Regions from separate parts of the Ketobacter sp. GenoA1 genome, predicted to be linked through region 1. Evidence: predicted binding sites of a transcription regulator. Region 1 holds the regulator's gene; the other holds the start of a gene.
The links. The regulator sigma-54, encoded in region 1, starts transcription at its own class of promoters, with help from an activator protein. The targets are predictions, from matches to a motif close to ANTGGCATNNANNTTGCTNT.
Positions count from the first base shown of each region.

Region 2: a site for sigma-54 is predicted at 4,345-4,364, ahead of D9N13_RS00680 (sigma 54-interacting transcriptional regulator). Genes of this name have one in related genera too.

Region 1 covers NZ_RCHM01000009.1:370,598-378,154, reverse strand. Annotated here, with positions in the region: gene D9N13_RS03100 (ATP-binding cassette domain-containing protein) at 1-507, opposite strand, end outside; gene D9N13_RS03095 (calcium/sodium antiporter) at 704-1,669, shown strand; gene D9N13_RS03090 (KpsF/GutQ family sugar-phosphate isomerase) at 1,754-2,737, shown strand; gene D9N13_RS03085 (KdsC family phosphatase) at 2,744-3,274, shown strand; gene lptC (LPS export ABC transporter periplasmic protein LptC) at 3,271-3,843, shown strand; gene lptA (lipopolysaccharide transport periplasmic protein LptA) at 3,824-4,396, shown strand; gene lptB (LPS export ABC transporter ATP-binding protein) at 4,393-5,118, shown strand; gene D9N13_RS03065 (RNA polymerase factor sigma-54) at 5,305-6,927, shown strand; gene hpf (ribosome hibernation-promoting factor, HPF/YfiA family) at 7,023-7,310, shown strand; gene ptsN (PTS IIA-like nitrogen regulatory protein PtsN) at 7,331-7,557, shown strand, end outside.
Region 2 covers NZ_RCHM01000007.1:146,031-153,587, forward strand. Annotated here, with positions in the region: gene D9N13_RS00660 (hypothetical protein) at 1-20, shown strand, start outside; gene D9N13_RS00665 (magnesium transporter CorA family protein) at 32-997, opposite strand; gene D9N13_RS00670 (DUF1569 domain-containing protein) at 1,137-1,715, shown strand; gene D9N13_RS00675 (peptidylprolyl isomerase) at 1,918-2,388, shown strand; gene D9N13_RS00680 (sigma 54-interacting transcriptional regulator) at 2,385-4,307, opposite strand; gene D9N13_RS00685 (CmpA/NrtA family ABC transporter substrate-binding protein) at 4,631-6,010, shown strand; gene ntrB (nitrate ABC transporter permease) at 6,010-6,840, shown strand; gene D9N13_RS00695 (ABC transporter ATP-binding protein) at 6,851-7,557, shown strand, end outside.

The sequences.
Region 1 (7,557 bases):
TTCCGGGTCCAGGGCAATGGCCCTGGCCAGCGCTGCCCGCCGTGCCATGCCGCCAGACAACTCGCTGGGCATCAGATGATTGGCACCCCGCAGCCCAACTGCCTGCAGCTTCATCAACACAATATCACGGATCATGTCTTCCGGCAGATCCGTGTGCACCCGCAGCGGGAAGGCAACGTTTTCATACACGGACAGATCCGTGAACAAGGCACCACTCTGAAACAGCATGCCCATTTTGCTGCGCACCTCGAACAATTCTGTCCGCCCCAGGTCGGGTACATTGTGACCATCCACCACGATCCGGCCCTGGTCCGGCTTCAACTGCCCACCAATCAAGCGCAGCAGAGTGGTCTTACCGGTTCCGCTGGGCCCCATAATAGCGGTGACTTTGCCTTTGGGAATGGCAATATTGACGTCTTTATAAATGACGCGATCACCACGCATGAACGTCAAATCGCTGATCTCGACGTAATTAGCCGCGCCGGATGGGTGCTGAGTTGTTGTCATTGAAGCCATGCAGACCTGTTTGAGTTCCTTCCCTTCAGAATAAGGGCCCGATAACGGATTGTTGCCACTGATGCTGGCCATTTAAGGTGGAGAACTATATCACTATGTCAATAAAAGGAAAAACGACTGTTCACCCTTGCATGGTGTCCGCTTTCTCATTACATTGCATGCCGTCTCAAGCCGAGGAATATCAGTCATGCTGCTTGCCTTTCTTGCCATCGTTGCCGGCCTGGTTTTACTGGTCTGGAGTTCCGACAAATTCGTCGACGGTGCCGTAGGCCTGGCGGAAGGGCTGGGCATGTCGAAGGCCATGATCGGGCTCACTATTGTGGCCCTGGGCACTTCGGCACCGGAAATTGTGGTCTCCATCATGGCCGCACTGGCCGAATCCCCCGAACTGGCGCTGGGTAACGCCGTTGGCTCCAACATTGCCAATATCGGCCTGGTACTGGGCGTAACGGCCTTGATTGCCGCCCTGCCGGTCACCCCCGGGCTGCTGAAACAGGATTTACCCGCTCTGCTGGCCGTCACTGCCGCCGTGGGGTTTCTGTGCAGTGATTACCTGCTGTCGCAACAGGACGGCTGGGCCATGATGGCCATGCTGGTTCTGCTGATGTATCTGATGTTCCGCTACAAGAAAGAACACACTGATGAGCTGATCACGCCGGAAAGCGAAGCGGACATCCCCGATCTGGGTATGAAGGAATCCATATTCTGGTTCATTCTGGGCACCACCGTTCTAGTTGGATCCTCCCGCCTGCTGGTATGGGGCGCCATCGAGGTGGCCACCGCCCTGCAGATCAGTGAGGTCATTATCGGCCTGACCATCGTCGCCATCGGCACCAGCTTGCCGGAGCTGGCGGCGTCAGTGGCCAGTGCTCTGCGCAAACACCATGACATCGCCCTGGGCAATATCATCGGCTCCAACATCCTTAATCTGCTGGCGGTGCTGTCGGCAGGTGCCGTAATCTACCCCATTGAAGTCAGCAAACAGAACTTTATGCGTGATTATGGCGCCATGTCCGCCATCACCTTATTGTTGGCTCTGTTTATTTTCTGGCCGAGAAAACAACGACAGCTGTCCAAGGTGGAAGGGGCGATCCTGCTGTCAGGGTATGCGGCCTACCTGGGTTACCTCTATCAGCAGACCGTTACTGCCTGAGGAACATTTGGTTTACACTGTGGCCATACTGGCAACCCCGCCCCACCGGGGCCGACATCTGAATACTGGAAACTTGGCAGGACAATGAACGCAAACCAGACGACTTTCGACTTTATCCAATCCGGCCAGCGGGTTATCGAAATTGAAGCCAATGCCACCCAGGCACTGAAGGCGCGCATTGACGGCAACTTCAAAAAAGCCTGCGAACTGGTGCTGCAGTGCAAAGGGCGGGTCATTGTCACCGGTATGGGTAAATCAGGGCACATCGGCAATAAGATCGCCGCCACCCTGGCCAGCACCGGCACCCCCTCCTTCTTTGTTCATCCCGGTGAAGCCAGCCACGGCGACCTGGGCATGATCACCGGCGATGACGTGGTCATCGCTATTTCCAACTCGGGGAAAACCGAGGAGATCGTCAATATCGTCCCCCTGATCAAGCGCAAAGGGGCACCTCTGATTAGCATGGCAGGCGACCCCCATTCCCCCCTGGCTACTCAGGCCGATGTGCATCTGGACATCAGCGTCGCGGAAGAGGCCTGCCCGCTGGGCCTGGCTCCCACCGCCAGCACCACCGCCACCCTGGTGATGGGAGATGCTTTGGCGGTGGCACTGCTGGAAGCCCGCGGCTTCACCGCCGACGACTTTGCACTCTCCCACCCCGGCGGCAGCCTGGGCCGGCGCTTGCTGCTGCTGGTGGAAAACATCATGCATGTGGGCGACAAAATTCCGCTGATCACCCAGGGCATCACCATCAGTCGAGCCCTGCTGGAGATGAGCAGCAAAGGCCTCGGTATGACCGGCATTCTCAATCAGGATGGCGAGCTGGTGGGTATCTTTACCGATGGGGACCTGCGTCGCATGCTGGACCAGGGGATGGATATCCAAACCACGATGATTGAAGATGTGATGTCGAAAAATCCGAAAACCATTCATCCCCACATTCTGGCGGTGGAAGCCCTGAACATTATGGAAAAAAGCAAGATCACGGCATTGATGGTGGTGGACGACCATAAAAAACCAGTCGGCGCGCTCAACATGCACGACCTGCTGCGCGCCGGGGTGATGTAATTGAAGATGACTGAAGCACTGCACAGCAAAGCACGGGCAATCAAACTGGTGGCCTTTGATATCGACGGTATCATGACCGACGGCAGACTCTACTTCACCAGTCTGGGTGATGAAATCAAGGCATTCAACGTCAAGGATGGCCTGGGTCTGAAACTGCTGCGGGATTCCGGGGTGGAAGTGGCCATCATCACCGGACGCACCTCAGAACTGGTAAACCGCCGTGCCCGGGATCTAAAAATCGACAAACTGATCCAGGGCCGGGAAGATAAAAAAGCGGCCTTGCAGGAATTAATGGCGCAGGAGAACCTCAGCGCGGAACAAGTGGCTTACATGGGCGACGACCTGCCGGATCTGGGCGCCATCCGGGCCGCCGGCCTGGGTGTCACCGTGGCCGACGCCATGCCCGTTATCAAGCAATACGCTGACATTATCACCGCGGCCAAGGGTGGAGACGGCGCCGTCAGGGAATTCTGTGATTGGTTGATGCAGACCCAAGGCACACTGCAGGGGGTTCTGGAGCCCTATTTACAGTCATGAAGCAACAATCGCAGCTGATCCTCACCAGTTTCCTGCTGGCACTACTTGCGCTGGGGGCTTTTGCGTACACCAAATGGGATCAGTGGTTTCAACCCGACACCAAAGTCAACAATGAATACGAACAACCGGATATGGTGGCCATTTCACTGGAGCAGCAAAGCTTTGATGAACTGGGTAAGCGGGAATTTGTGTTGCATGCCGAATCCATGCTGCAGTACATCGCCAGCAATCGAAATATTATGGTCAAACCCATCATCACTTTTTTTGGGGAACAGGAAGCGTCATGGCAAACCAGTGCCGCCAGCGCCACCTCAGATAACGAAGCCAATAAGCTGCATTTATCGGGCAACGTCACCATTGTGCAGCAAGGGGTAAGGGAAGCCGCTGTGCTGGAAACCGAAACCCTGGAACTTTACCCGAGGCGATCCTATGCCTCCACGGACGACAAGGTCATCATTCGGCAAACCGGGGTCTACATTGAAGCGGTCGGCTTGAACGCCGATCTGAACGAGAATCGAATCACTCTACGGCAAAACGTCACCAGCATTTATGAACCTGCTAAGTCTTAAAGCGTTACTCTGCATAATAACGTTCGCCTTCGCATCCAGCGCTGCCCGGGCGCTGGACAGTGATCGGCTGCAACCCTTGAAAATTGTGGCGGACACTGCCCTGATCGACGAAAAAGACGGCACTGCCACCTATACAGGCAACGTTGTACTGACCCAGGGCACCCTGCGCATTGCAGCGGAATCACTCAAGATCAAAACGGAGTTGGGTAAAGTGGACGTGGTCATGGCAGTGGGCGAGCCGGCGCTGTTTTCTCAGGTTCCGGAGCCCAACCAGGCAGAGGTCATCGCCAAAGCCAAAAAGATCGATTACCTGGTAAGGGATCAGAAACTGCTGCTGAAAATCAAAGCATCTATTGTGCAGGGCGAGAACATCTTCCGCGGTGAAGAAATCGTTTATGAAATCCAGAGCCAGCGCCTGCAGGCGGTGGGACAAACCGGAGAGGTCAAGCCCGGCAGTATCAAAGGCCGGGTGGAGATGATATTGCCCGCCGCGACAGATCCTGCCCCGAATGCGCCCAGCCCTGACGAGACGGAGGCAGCGCCGTCACAATGAGCCGTCTTACCGCCTCCAATCTCGCTAAAAGTTACAAAGGCCGTGCCGTGGTGGAAGACGTTTCCATTACCATTGAAAGCGGACAAATCGTGGGGTTGCTCGGCCCCAATGGGGCCGGTAAAACCACCTGTTTCTACATGATCATTGGCATCGTGCCCCAGGACAAGGGGCGCATCGTTATCGACGATACTGAAATCACCCATCTGCCCATGCACGGACGGGCCGCCAAAGGCATCGGCTACCTGCCCCAGGAAGCCTCCATTTTTCGCCGCTTGAAAGTCCGGGAAAACATCATGGCGATACTTGAGACCCGCAAGGACCTGACCCGCAAACAGCGGCAAAGCAAACTGGAAGAGCTGCTGGCTGAGTTTCACATCGGACACATCGCCGATTCACTGGGCATGGCCCTGTCCGGTGGTGAGCGCCGCCGCGTCGAGATTGCCCGCGCTCTGGCCACTGACCCGGCCTTCATTCTGCTGGATGAACCCTTCGCCGGGGTCGACCCCATTTCCGTGGCAGACATCAAGCAAATCATCAGCCACCTGCGTGATCGTGGGCTGGGCGTACTCATCACGGACCACAATGTGCGGGACACTCTGGACATTTGCGAGAAGGCTTTTATCGTCAGCGAAGGGCACATCATTGCTGAAGGTGAGCCCTCACTTATCCTGCAAAACCAGAAAGTCCGCGATGTTTATCTGGGTAACCAGTTCCATATGTAAAAGTTCTAAGCAATTTCAGGCATGTAAATTGCTTTGCAGCGTCACTGCTCTTACAATTAAACCCAAGCGGTTCTATTTCGGCACCAATAAACTGTTGAAATTAGGTCACTATTTGACTGCCTGGAATACAGCAATCCGATGCTGTACAGATGTCTCCGGTCGTTGCAGAAGTTGAATTAGGTATCAATGAAACCAACCTTACAGCTCAAAATTGGTCAACACCTCACCATGACGCCGCAGCTGCAGCAGGCAATTCGCCTATTGCAGCTCTCCACTCTGGATCTTCAAACCGAAATCCAGGAAGCGCTGGAATCCAACCCCCTCCTGGATGTGGATGAATCTTCCCCGGACAACGACAGCAACGATTCCGGTAACGGACAGAGTGACAGCACCAGCAAAACCGACAACGACCAGAATCTCGATTTTTCAAAATCCCAAGATACCCAGGACACCCAATCCAGCAACAACAACGCCGATGACTCGTCGGTGGATCTGGAAGGCAAGGAGATGCCCAACGAACTGCCCGTGGACAGTGACTGGGATACCATGTTCGATGGTGCCGCAGGCCCCTCGTCCAGTGGCGGCAGCTTTGACGATGACGATTTTGACTACGACAGCCGCAACACGGCGCCCGAATCCATTTACGACAACCTTATGTGGCAACTGAATCTGACCCCCATGTCAGACATGGACCGGATGATTGCCATGGCCATCATTGAAGGCATCAACCCCAAGGGCTATCTCACCCAGTCCGTGGAGGAAATCCGCGATGGTGTGCTGGCGCAACAGGACGTGGTGGCCGACCTGGTCAGATTACAGCAGGAAGAACTGCAGGCCATGGACATCCAGTTACAGCCGGATGACGATGATGATGGCCTACCCGTATCCCTGGAAGAGGTGCTGGCTGTATTGCACCGGGTTCAGCAGTTCGACCCCCCCGGAGTGGCCGCCCGTGACCTGCGGGAATGCCTGCTGATTCAGCTCAAACAACTGCCCCGGGATGAACCCCACCGGGATGATGCCATCATGGTGGTGGAGATGTTTCTGGATGCGCTGGGTGCCCGCGATTTCGCCACCATCATGCGCAAGGGCAAACTGTCCGAGGCCCGACTGAAAAGCGCCATTGCGTTGATCCAGACCCTGAACCCTTATCCGGGCAGCAGCGTCGAAACCGATGATACCCAGTATGTCATCCCGGATGTCATTGTGAGTAAGGACAAAGGCCGCTGGAAAGTGGAGTTGAACCCGGAAGCCACCCCGCGCCTCAGGGTCAACAGCAGCTACGCATCCATGATCCAGCGTGCGGACAACAGCAGCGACAACACCTTCCTGAAAAACAATCTGCAGGAAGCCCGTTGGTTTATCAAAAGCTTACAAAGCCGCAACGAAACCCTGCTTAAAGTAGCCACCAAAATAGTGGAATATCAGATAGGGTTTCTCGAACAGGGGGAGGAAGCCATGAAACCACTGGTGCTGCACGATATTGCAGAAGCGGTCGGCATGCATGAATCCACCATTTCCCGGGTCACCACGCAGAAGTTCATGCACACCCCAAGGGGTATATTTGAGCTCAAGTACTTCTTCTCCAGTCATGTCAGCACCGGTTCCGGCGGCGAATGCTCCTCCACCGCCATTCGCGCCATCATCAAAAAGCTGATCGCGGCAGAAAATCCCAAAAAACCATTGAGCGACAGTAAAATTGCCAACATACTGGAAGAACAGGATATCAAGGTTGCCCGGCGCACCATTGCGAAATATCGCGAAGCCATGATGATCCCGCCGTCCAACGAAAGGAAACGATTGGTTTAACTGTTGGTCACAGTTATATAAGCGTAAACACCAGACCACTGCCAACATCAGGCTTTGGTCGCAGTAACATCTAAACCACGATTAAGGAGTGGCCTATGCAAATCAATATCAGCGGACATCACGTAGAAGTTACCGACTCCATGAAGGACTACGTTGCCGATAAGATGCAGAAACTGGAACGCCATACCGACGACATCACCAGCATCCAGGCGATTCTCAGTGTAGAGAAAAACCGCCAGAAAGCAGAAGCCAAAATCCACGTAAAAGGCGCTGATTTATTTGCCAACGCCGAATCCGAAGACATGTACGCCGCCATTGATATGATGACCGACAAGCTGGACCGACAGGTGCTGAAGCACAAGGAAAAAATGAAAAGCTGGTAACTGAAGGTTATTGATAACGTATGGAACTTGCTGAAATCATCAGTCCGCAACGGGTCTTTGAAGACGTTCCCGGCGGCAGCAAAAAGAAAGTTCTGGAAACCGCTGCTGGGCTGATCGCCCAGCAGTGCCCGGAGCTTGACCCCAATGAACTTTTTGACAACCTTATCTCGCGGGAGAAGCTGGGCAGTACCGGTTTAGGTAAAGGCATCGCTATCCCCCACTGCCGGGCCAATCACTGCAGTAACGC
Region 2 (7,557 bases), on a different contig from region 1:
AGGCCGGCACAACCACCTAACCGCACGCCCATCAAAGCCAGCGTTTGCGCCGGAAAAAAATCAGCAGAGAGATCGCCACCGTCGCCATCACACTCAACAGAACAAAATAGCCATTCTGGGAATGCAGCTCCGGCATATTCTCAAAATTCATACCGTAGATACCCGACAATAAGCCCAGCGGCACAAAGATCGCGGTGATCACCGTCAATGCCTGCATGGTTTTATTCAACTGATGAGAGGTCAAAGAAATATAGCCTTCAATAAGATCCCCACATTGCTCGTAAAATAACGTTCCCAGACTATCCAAACGCTCACATTTGTCATAGACATCCTGCATGGAGTGATAAATTGAGGATTCATTCATATCCAGCACGGCGGTGGATTCCCGCATGATTTCTGCAAACACCTTTTCATGGTAGCGGAATACACGATTCAGTTTACGCAACCGGGAACGGTACAACACAAAGCGCTGCATCAACTGGTCGGTGGGTGCTTCCAGCATTTCATCTTCCATTTGGCTGATGGCATCTTCAAGTTCCAGCATGCGTTTGATGTATTCACTCAACGACTGGTTCACGATACGGGTGAACAGGATCGCCGGAGTCGGCAGGTAACGCTGCAGATCCGTCGCCGAACCCCACAGTTTTTCCACGCCGTAGGACGTGCCGTTGCGACGGGTGATCAGTGCGTTGCTGCTGATGAAAAAACTGACCTGCACATGGGCAATACTGATGTCTTCGTCGAAACGCTCAAAACCACGATAGATAACAAAGGTGTTATTACCAAAATCCTCAAACTTGGGTGGATGGCGATGGCGCTGGGCATCCTGTACCGCCAGGGGATGGCACTCCAACTGGTCCAGCAAGGCCTGCTCCGCCAGTTCTTCCTCGCCCTCAATATCAACCCAGATGGCCCCCCCTTGCTGCCGCCATATCTCGATCTGCTCCTTGCCGCCGGTTTGCAGTTGGTCACCTTTCAGGTATTGAGTCCGAATCATTGGTTACGCCTTTTAGATCTATTAATCCGTCCCATCCCTATGGACGGGCGATTTTTGTTCTGTGTCACCTTTATAATCCATCGTTAGAGCTGTCACAACTGTTCTTACCCAATTTGACCACGCATGTAGAGAGTGAGATATGAACAATAAAAACAATGAGTTAGGAGATCAGCACGCGCCTACCAAAATGAGCCGGAAAAGTTTTTTGCGCCTTTCCGTTGGGGTGGCCGCCGCCGCGGGCCTGGGTTCACTGACCGGTTGCAGCAATAATGGCCGCGCCCTGCGCTTCGACAGCCTGAACGACGCCCTGATCGAGCTGGCCCTGATCGAAAACAATCTGGACACGTTGGAAATGCAACAGGAGTGGACACTGTACAAAGTGCTCAATCACCTGGCAAAAACCTGTGAAGGCGCCATGTTCGGTTTCCCGGAAACCGATCCACCCGCCGTACAGGCTGTGCAATACATCGGCTTCCAGGCCTTTAAGGCGCAAGGGTACATGAGCCATGATCTTACTGCACCGGTGCCCGGCCCGGAGATTGCTGACGACGGCCCGCTGCCGGAAGCCTTTACCCGGATTCGTAACGCCATTTCTGATTTCCAGAACTTCACCGGTGAAACTTTCCCTCATTTTGCCTACGGCAATCTGACTTATGCGGAGTGGGAGCTGGCCAACGCCTTCCATATGGCGGACCATTTCTCCAGCCTGACATACTGAATTCCAGCGGCGTAGAAAGCCGCACGGAACACAGATGGAAACAGATACAAGCCAAATGCAGTGCTAAATAAATGCGGTGCATCCAAGGGGCGAGCAATCGCTCCTTTTTTTTAGGTTTATTGGATTTTTAGTTCTGCATTTATCAGCCGCTTTTGTGTTACGGTTTAACCTCCATAAGACCATCCATGCCCACGCACCCTGTATGACAATCGAAACCATTGCAAACGACAAGCTGGTCTCTCTGCACATTACCATCCGCAACCTGGATGGCGAGATTCTGGAAACCACGGCAGGGGTTCTTCCCATGCTGTATATTCATGGCCGGCAACAGATACCGGCGGGCTTTGAGCAGGCGCTGGCGGGCAAGAAGGTTGGCGATCAAGTGCAGGCACGGATAGAGCCGCAATTTGGTTACGGTGTACGGGACGAAACGCTGCTGCAAACCCTGCCACGCCAACTGCTGGATGCGGATCAGGATCTGGCGCCGGGCATGCAGATCACAGCAGAAACCGAAGACGGCCCGGTGCCGGTACGCATCGTGGCCCTGGATGACACCACCATCACAGTGGATGGCAATCATGCCTATGCCGGACAGACATTGCTGTTCAGCGCGGAGATACGCAACGTGCGTGACGCCACCGCGCAAGAGCTGGCGGAAGGCCCCCACCTTTAGCGTGACAGTGTTGCACGCTGAGGTTTGTAGGCGTGAGTGTCGATGCGCCAACGCTGGATACGGGAATACAACGTGGTGGGCTTTACCCCCAGTAAACGGGCCGCGCCATCCCTGCCGGCTACCTTGCCCCCACATTGTTTGAGCGCACTGATCAGGTTGGCACGCTCGTTGGCGCGCCGCTCATCCTCTGTCTGCACCAAAAAAGCAGACTCCGCCCGATGATCCTGCGCCTGCTCATCGGACTGCAGTAACGATTGATTCAATTCAGGAATATCGATTCGCAGCTTGCCGGTACCGGATACAATCACCGCCCGCTCGATCATGTTTTCCAGTTCACGAATATTGCCGGGCCAATTATAGGTCTGTAATTTGCGCACGTCCGCCAACGACATGGGCAGCACGGGTTTATTGAACTTGCGACAGACCTTCTCGATGAAATGGGTCGCCAACAGCGGAATATCCTCACTGCGCTGGCGCAGGGGCGCGGACTCAATGGGGAACACATTCAGGCGGAAATACAGATCCTCACGAAACTGGTGCGCGCTGACATCGGCCTTCAGATCCCGGTTGGTGGCGGCGATCACCCGCACATCCACACCCCGGGTCTGGGTATCACCCACGCGCTCGAATTGTTTTTCCTGCAACACCCGCAGCAGCTTGCCCTGTAACTCCAGCGGAATCTCGCCCACCTCATCCAGAAACAGGGTGCCGCCATCGGCCAGCTCGAAACGGCCGATGCGGTCACTGGTGGCCCCGGTAAAGGCCCCTTTCACATGACCAAAGAATTCACTCTCAAACAAATCCCGGGGAATGGCCGCGCAATTGACCCGAATCAAGGGCCGGTTGCGGCGATCACTGGCTTCATGAATGGCACGGGCCAACAGCTCCTTGCCGGTACCGGATTCACCGGTAATCAGCACATTGGCGTCGGTGGGTGCCACCAGTTCAATCTGGGCAATGGTGTTGCGGATGGCATCGCTGCGGCCAACTATTTCCCGGTAATTATGTTCCGATCGGATCTCCTCCTGCAGGTAGGCGTTTTCCAGCTCCAGACGCCGCTTCAGGCTTTCCACTTCCGACAGGGCGGCCCGCAAGCGCCGATCCGCCTCCCGCCGCTCACTGACATCACGGAAAATCACCACGGCGCCCACCACCCGGCCCTGGTCTTCGATGGGCGTACTGGTGTACTCCACGGGAAACGATGAACCATCCTTGCGCCAAAAGACTTCATCCCCCACCTGATGCACGATGCCATCGTGAAACGCAGCGTAAATCGGGCAACCCTGCATCTGATAGCAGGAACCATCCTCATGACTGTGGTGAATGCATTCATGGGCATTACGCCCCACCAGTTCGGCTGCCGCGTATCCCAGCATTTTTTCCCCGGCGGGATTCACAAAGGTGGTAACGCCTTCGGTATTTACACCATAGATGCCCTCCCCCGCGGCATTCAGGATCAGTTGGTTCTCCCGTTCGAACTCGGAAAACACTTCCTCAATGCGCTTCCATTCCATCAAACCACCACGGTGGTAACGGGTGGCATCCGCATCAAGCCGCAGCTTGTGGCAGTAATGGGTATCGAACAGCGTAAACAGCAACAGCACCCGGCCCTGATCTTCAAACACAGAGCCATACACCTCCACCGACCGGGTAGTGTCGTCGGCACAGATCAGGCTCAGCTCGTTGGTGTAGCTGTTCTTTTTTTCTATGCAGGCCTGACTGAACGCCACCAGGCTGGGAAACTGATTGGCGAACAAAATGGACACCGGCAGCGACAGAATCTGATCCTGGGTGAAACCACACAGATCCGACAAGGTGGCATTGCATTCCAGCACCTGATCGGCCACGGGATCAATGCACATCACCGCCATATCGCTGGCATCCAGGCCCCGAAACAATAACTCTGCTTGTGCGTTCATACCCCTTACCGTTGCAATTTGCTGATAGCAAACAGCGCAATCAAGCCCCGTGCCATTTACGAAGTTTCGTAAAAATAAATTACGCATAAGCATAAATTACGCATTTGCGTAACCGATTCAGGACACCCGAGCAATAACCTAACCCTCTGATTTATCTGCAGTTGGCTACAGCTGAAACAGGTTGGCACAGACCATGCCTTATCACTGCTAACTTGAGGCCCGACACCAACAGGGTCTGCGAGCGATCCATTTTCTGTTCCGCCGTGGTGCAGACCAACGCAACCCTGCACCGCTACAACAACTACTCCGGGGGAGAGTCAGCGATGACCGTGAAAAGTCTTGGAAATCCATACGATCCAAAAACCAGCCTGACCCATGAAGCAGGGTGCAGCTGCCAGAAATGCAGCAACGCCATCACCGAGCCAGACAACAATTTGCCCACCACCTCAGAAGACATGATGGATCGGGCCATCGAGAATGCCGTGGTCCGGGCGGTGTTTAATCAAAGCGATGTCAGCCGGCGTCAATTTATGGGGCTGCTGGGCGGCGGTACCGCCGCGGCCATGCTGTCGACGTTTTTTCCCCTCAATGAAGCCAAGGCCGCCCTCAAGGAATCCATGGGCAAACTGGAGAAAACCAAACTCAATGTGGGCTTTGTGCCCATCACCTGCGCCACCCCCATCATCATGGCCCACCCGCTGGGGTTCTATTCCAAATACGGCCTGGATGTGGATGTGATCAAAACCGCAGGCTGGGCCGTGGCGCGGGACAAATCACTGGCCAACGAATACGATGCCTCCCACATGCTGACCCCCATGCCGCTGGCCATGACCCTGGGCGCCGGCTCTACCGCTGAGCCCTACATCATGCCCGCCGTTGAAAACATCAACGGCCAGGCCATCGTGCTGCATGTGGATCACAAGGACAAACGGGATCCCAAGCAATGGAAAGGTTTCAAGTTTGGTGTGCCCTTTGACTATTCCATGCATAACTTCCTGCTGCGTTATTATGTGGCAGAACACGGCCTGGACCCGGACAAGGACATTCAGATTCGCGTGGTACCACCACCGGAAATGGTGGCCAATCTGCGCGCCGGCAATCTGGATGGTTACCTCTCTCCGGATCCGTTTAACCAGCGCGCGGTGTGGGAGAAAGTCGGCTTTATTCACACCCTCACCAAAGATATCTGGGAAGGCCACCCCTGCTGCGCATTTGCCTGCAGCAAGGCGTTTGCCGAAACCAACCCCAACACCTACGGCGCATTGCTGAAAGCCATTGTGGACGCCACCCAATACTCGTCGAACCCGGACAACCGCAAGGAAATTTCAGAGGCCATTGCACCGAAGAATTACCTCAACCAACCGGTACCGGTGATTCAACAGGTACTCACCGGCCGCTACGCCGATGGCCTGGGTTCCATACAGGATGTACCGGATCGAATCGACTTCGACCCGTTCCCCTGGCACTCCATGGCGGTGTGGATTCTGACGCAGATGAAACGCTGGGGCTACATAGAGGGCGATGTGGATTACAAGACCGTGGCCGAGCAGGTGTATCTGGCCTCCGACTGCGAAAAGATCATGAAAGATCTGGGTTATTCCGCGCCGGACAAAACCTACGCCAACTACACCATCATGGGTAAGGAGTTTGATTACACCAAACCCGATGAGTACGTGAAGAGTTTTGCCATAGGGAGAGCCTGATGATTCAGTCCATGCCATTTCGTGCGGCTCTGTTGTCGATCGTCATCGCGGTACTGTTGTTCGGTATTTGGGAAGCCTCCAGTGACGTGCCGGAGAAATCCACGGAGATGACGGAGTACGAAATGCTGATGGGCGGTGCCGACCAGGAGGCCCGCGTGCCTCCACCCTCGGACGTGCTGGTGCATGCCTGGAATGAACTCAGTGATCCTTTTTATGACAAAGGCCCCAACGACAAGGGGATCGGCATTCAACTGGCCTATTCATTGTATCGGGTGCTGACCGGCTATGTGCTGGCAGCCCTGATTGCCATTCCGGTGGGTTTTGTGGTGGGCATGTCGCCATTGATGTACAACGCGCTGAATCCGTTTATCCAGATCCTGCGGCCCATTTCTCCGCTGGCCTGGATGCCGTTGGCCCTGTTCATCATTCAGGATTCCGAAACGTCCGCCATCTTTGTGATTTTCATCTGTTCGATCTGGCCCATGCTGATCAACACCGCGTTTGGCGTGGCCAATGTGCGGGAAGACTGGATCAACGTGGCCCGCACGCACGAACTGTCATCCCTGCGTACTGCCTTCCTGGTGATACTGCCGGCGGCGGCGCCCACCATTCTCACCGGCATGAGAATCTCCATCGGCATCGCCTGGCTGGTGATCGTGGCCGCTGAAATGCTGGTGGGCGGTACCGGCATCGGCTACTACGTCTGGAACGAATGGAACAACCTGGATCTGAACAGCGTGATCTTTTCCATTCTGATGATCGGCTGCGTGGGCATGTTGCTGGATCTGGCACTGTCCAGTGCGCAGAAGCTGGTTGAATACAACGAATAAGGGGAGCCATATGTCGAATGCATTTCTGGAAGTCAGCGGCTTAGCCAAAGTGTATCCAACCAAAGAGGGTAACGACTTTACCGTTTATGACAACGTTAATTTCAACCTCAACAAAGGTGAATTTGTTTGCATCATCGGCCACTCCGGCTGCGGCAAATCCACTATCTTAAACACCCTGGCGGGGCTGGATGATCCCACTGCCGGTGCCGTGGTGATGAATGGCAAGGAAGTCAAAGGGCCCAGCCTGGAACGTGGCGTGGTGTTTCAGAACTACAGCCTGCTGCCCTGGCTGTCCAGCCTCAGCAATGTTGAGTTTGGGGTGAAAGCCCGTTGGCCGGACTGGAGCAAAAACAAGGTGCGCGAGCACAGCACCCGCTTTCTCAGCATGGTGGGGTTGGAACATGCGCTGCAGCGCAAACCGTCCGAACTATCCGGCGGTATGCGCCAACGGGTCAGTATTGCCCGGGCCTTTGCCACCCAGCCGGAACTGCTGCTGTTGGATGAACCCTTCGGCGCGCTGGACGCGCTGACCCGTGGTGTGATCCAGGAGGAACTGGTGAAGATCTGGAGTGAAACCCAGCAGACCGTGTTTATGATCACCCACGATGTGGATGAGGCCATACTGCTGTCTGATCGTATTTTCGTTATGTCCAACGGCCCCAACGCCGCCATCGCCGAATCGGTTAAGGTGGATATTCCACGGCCACGGCAACGTAA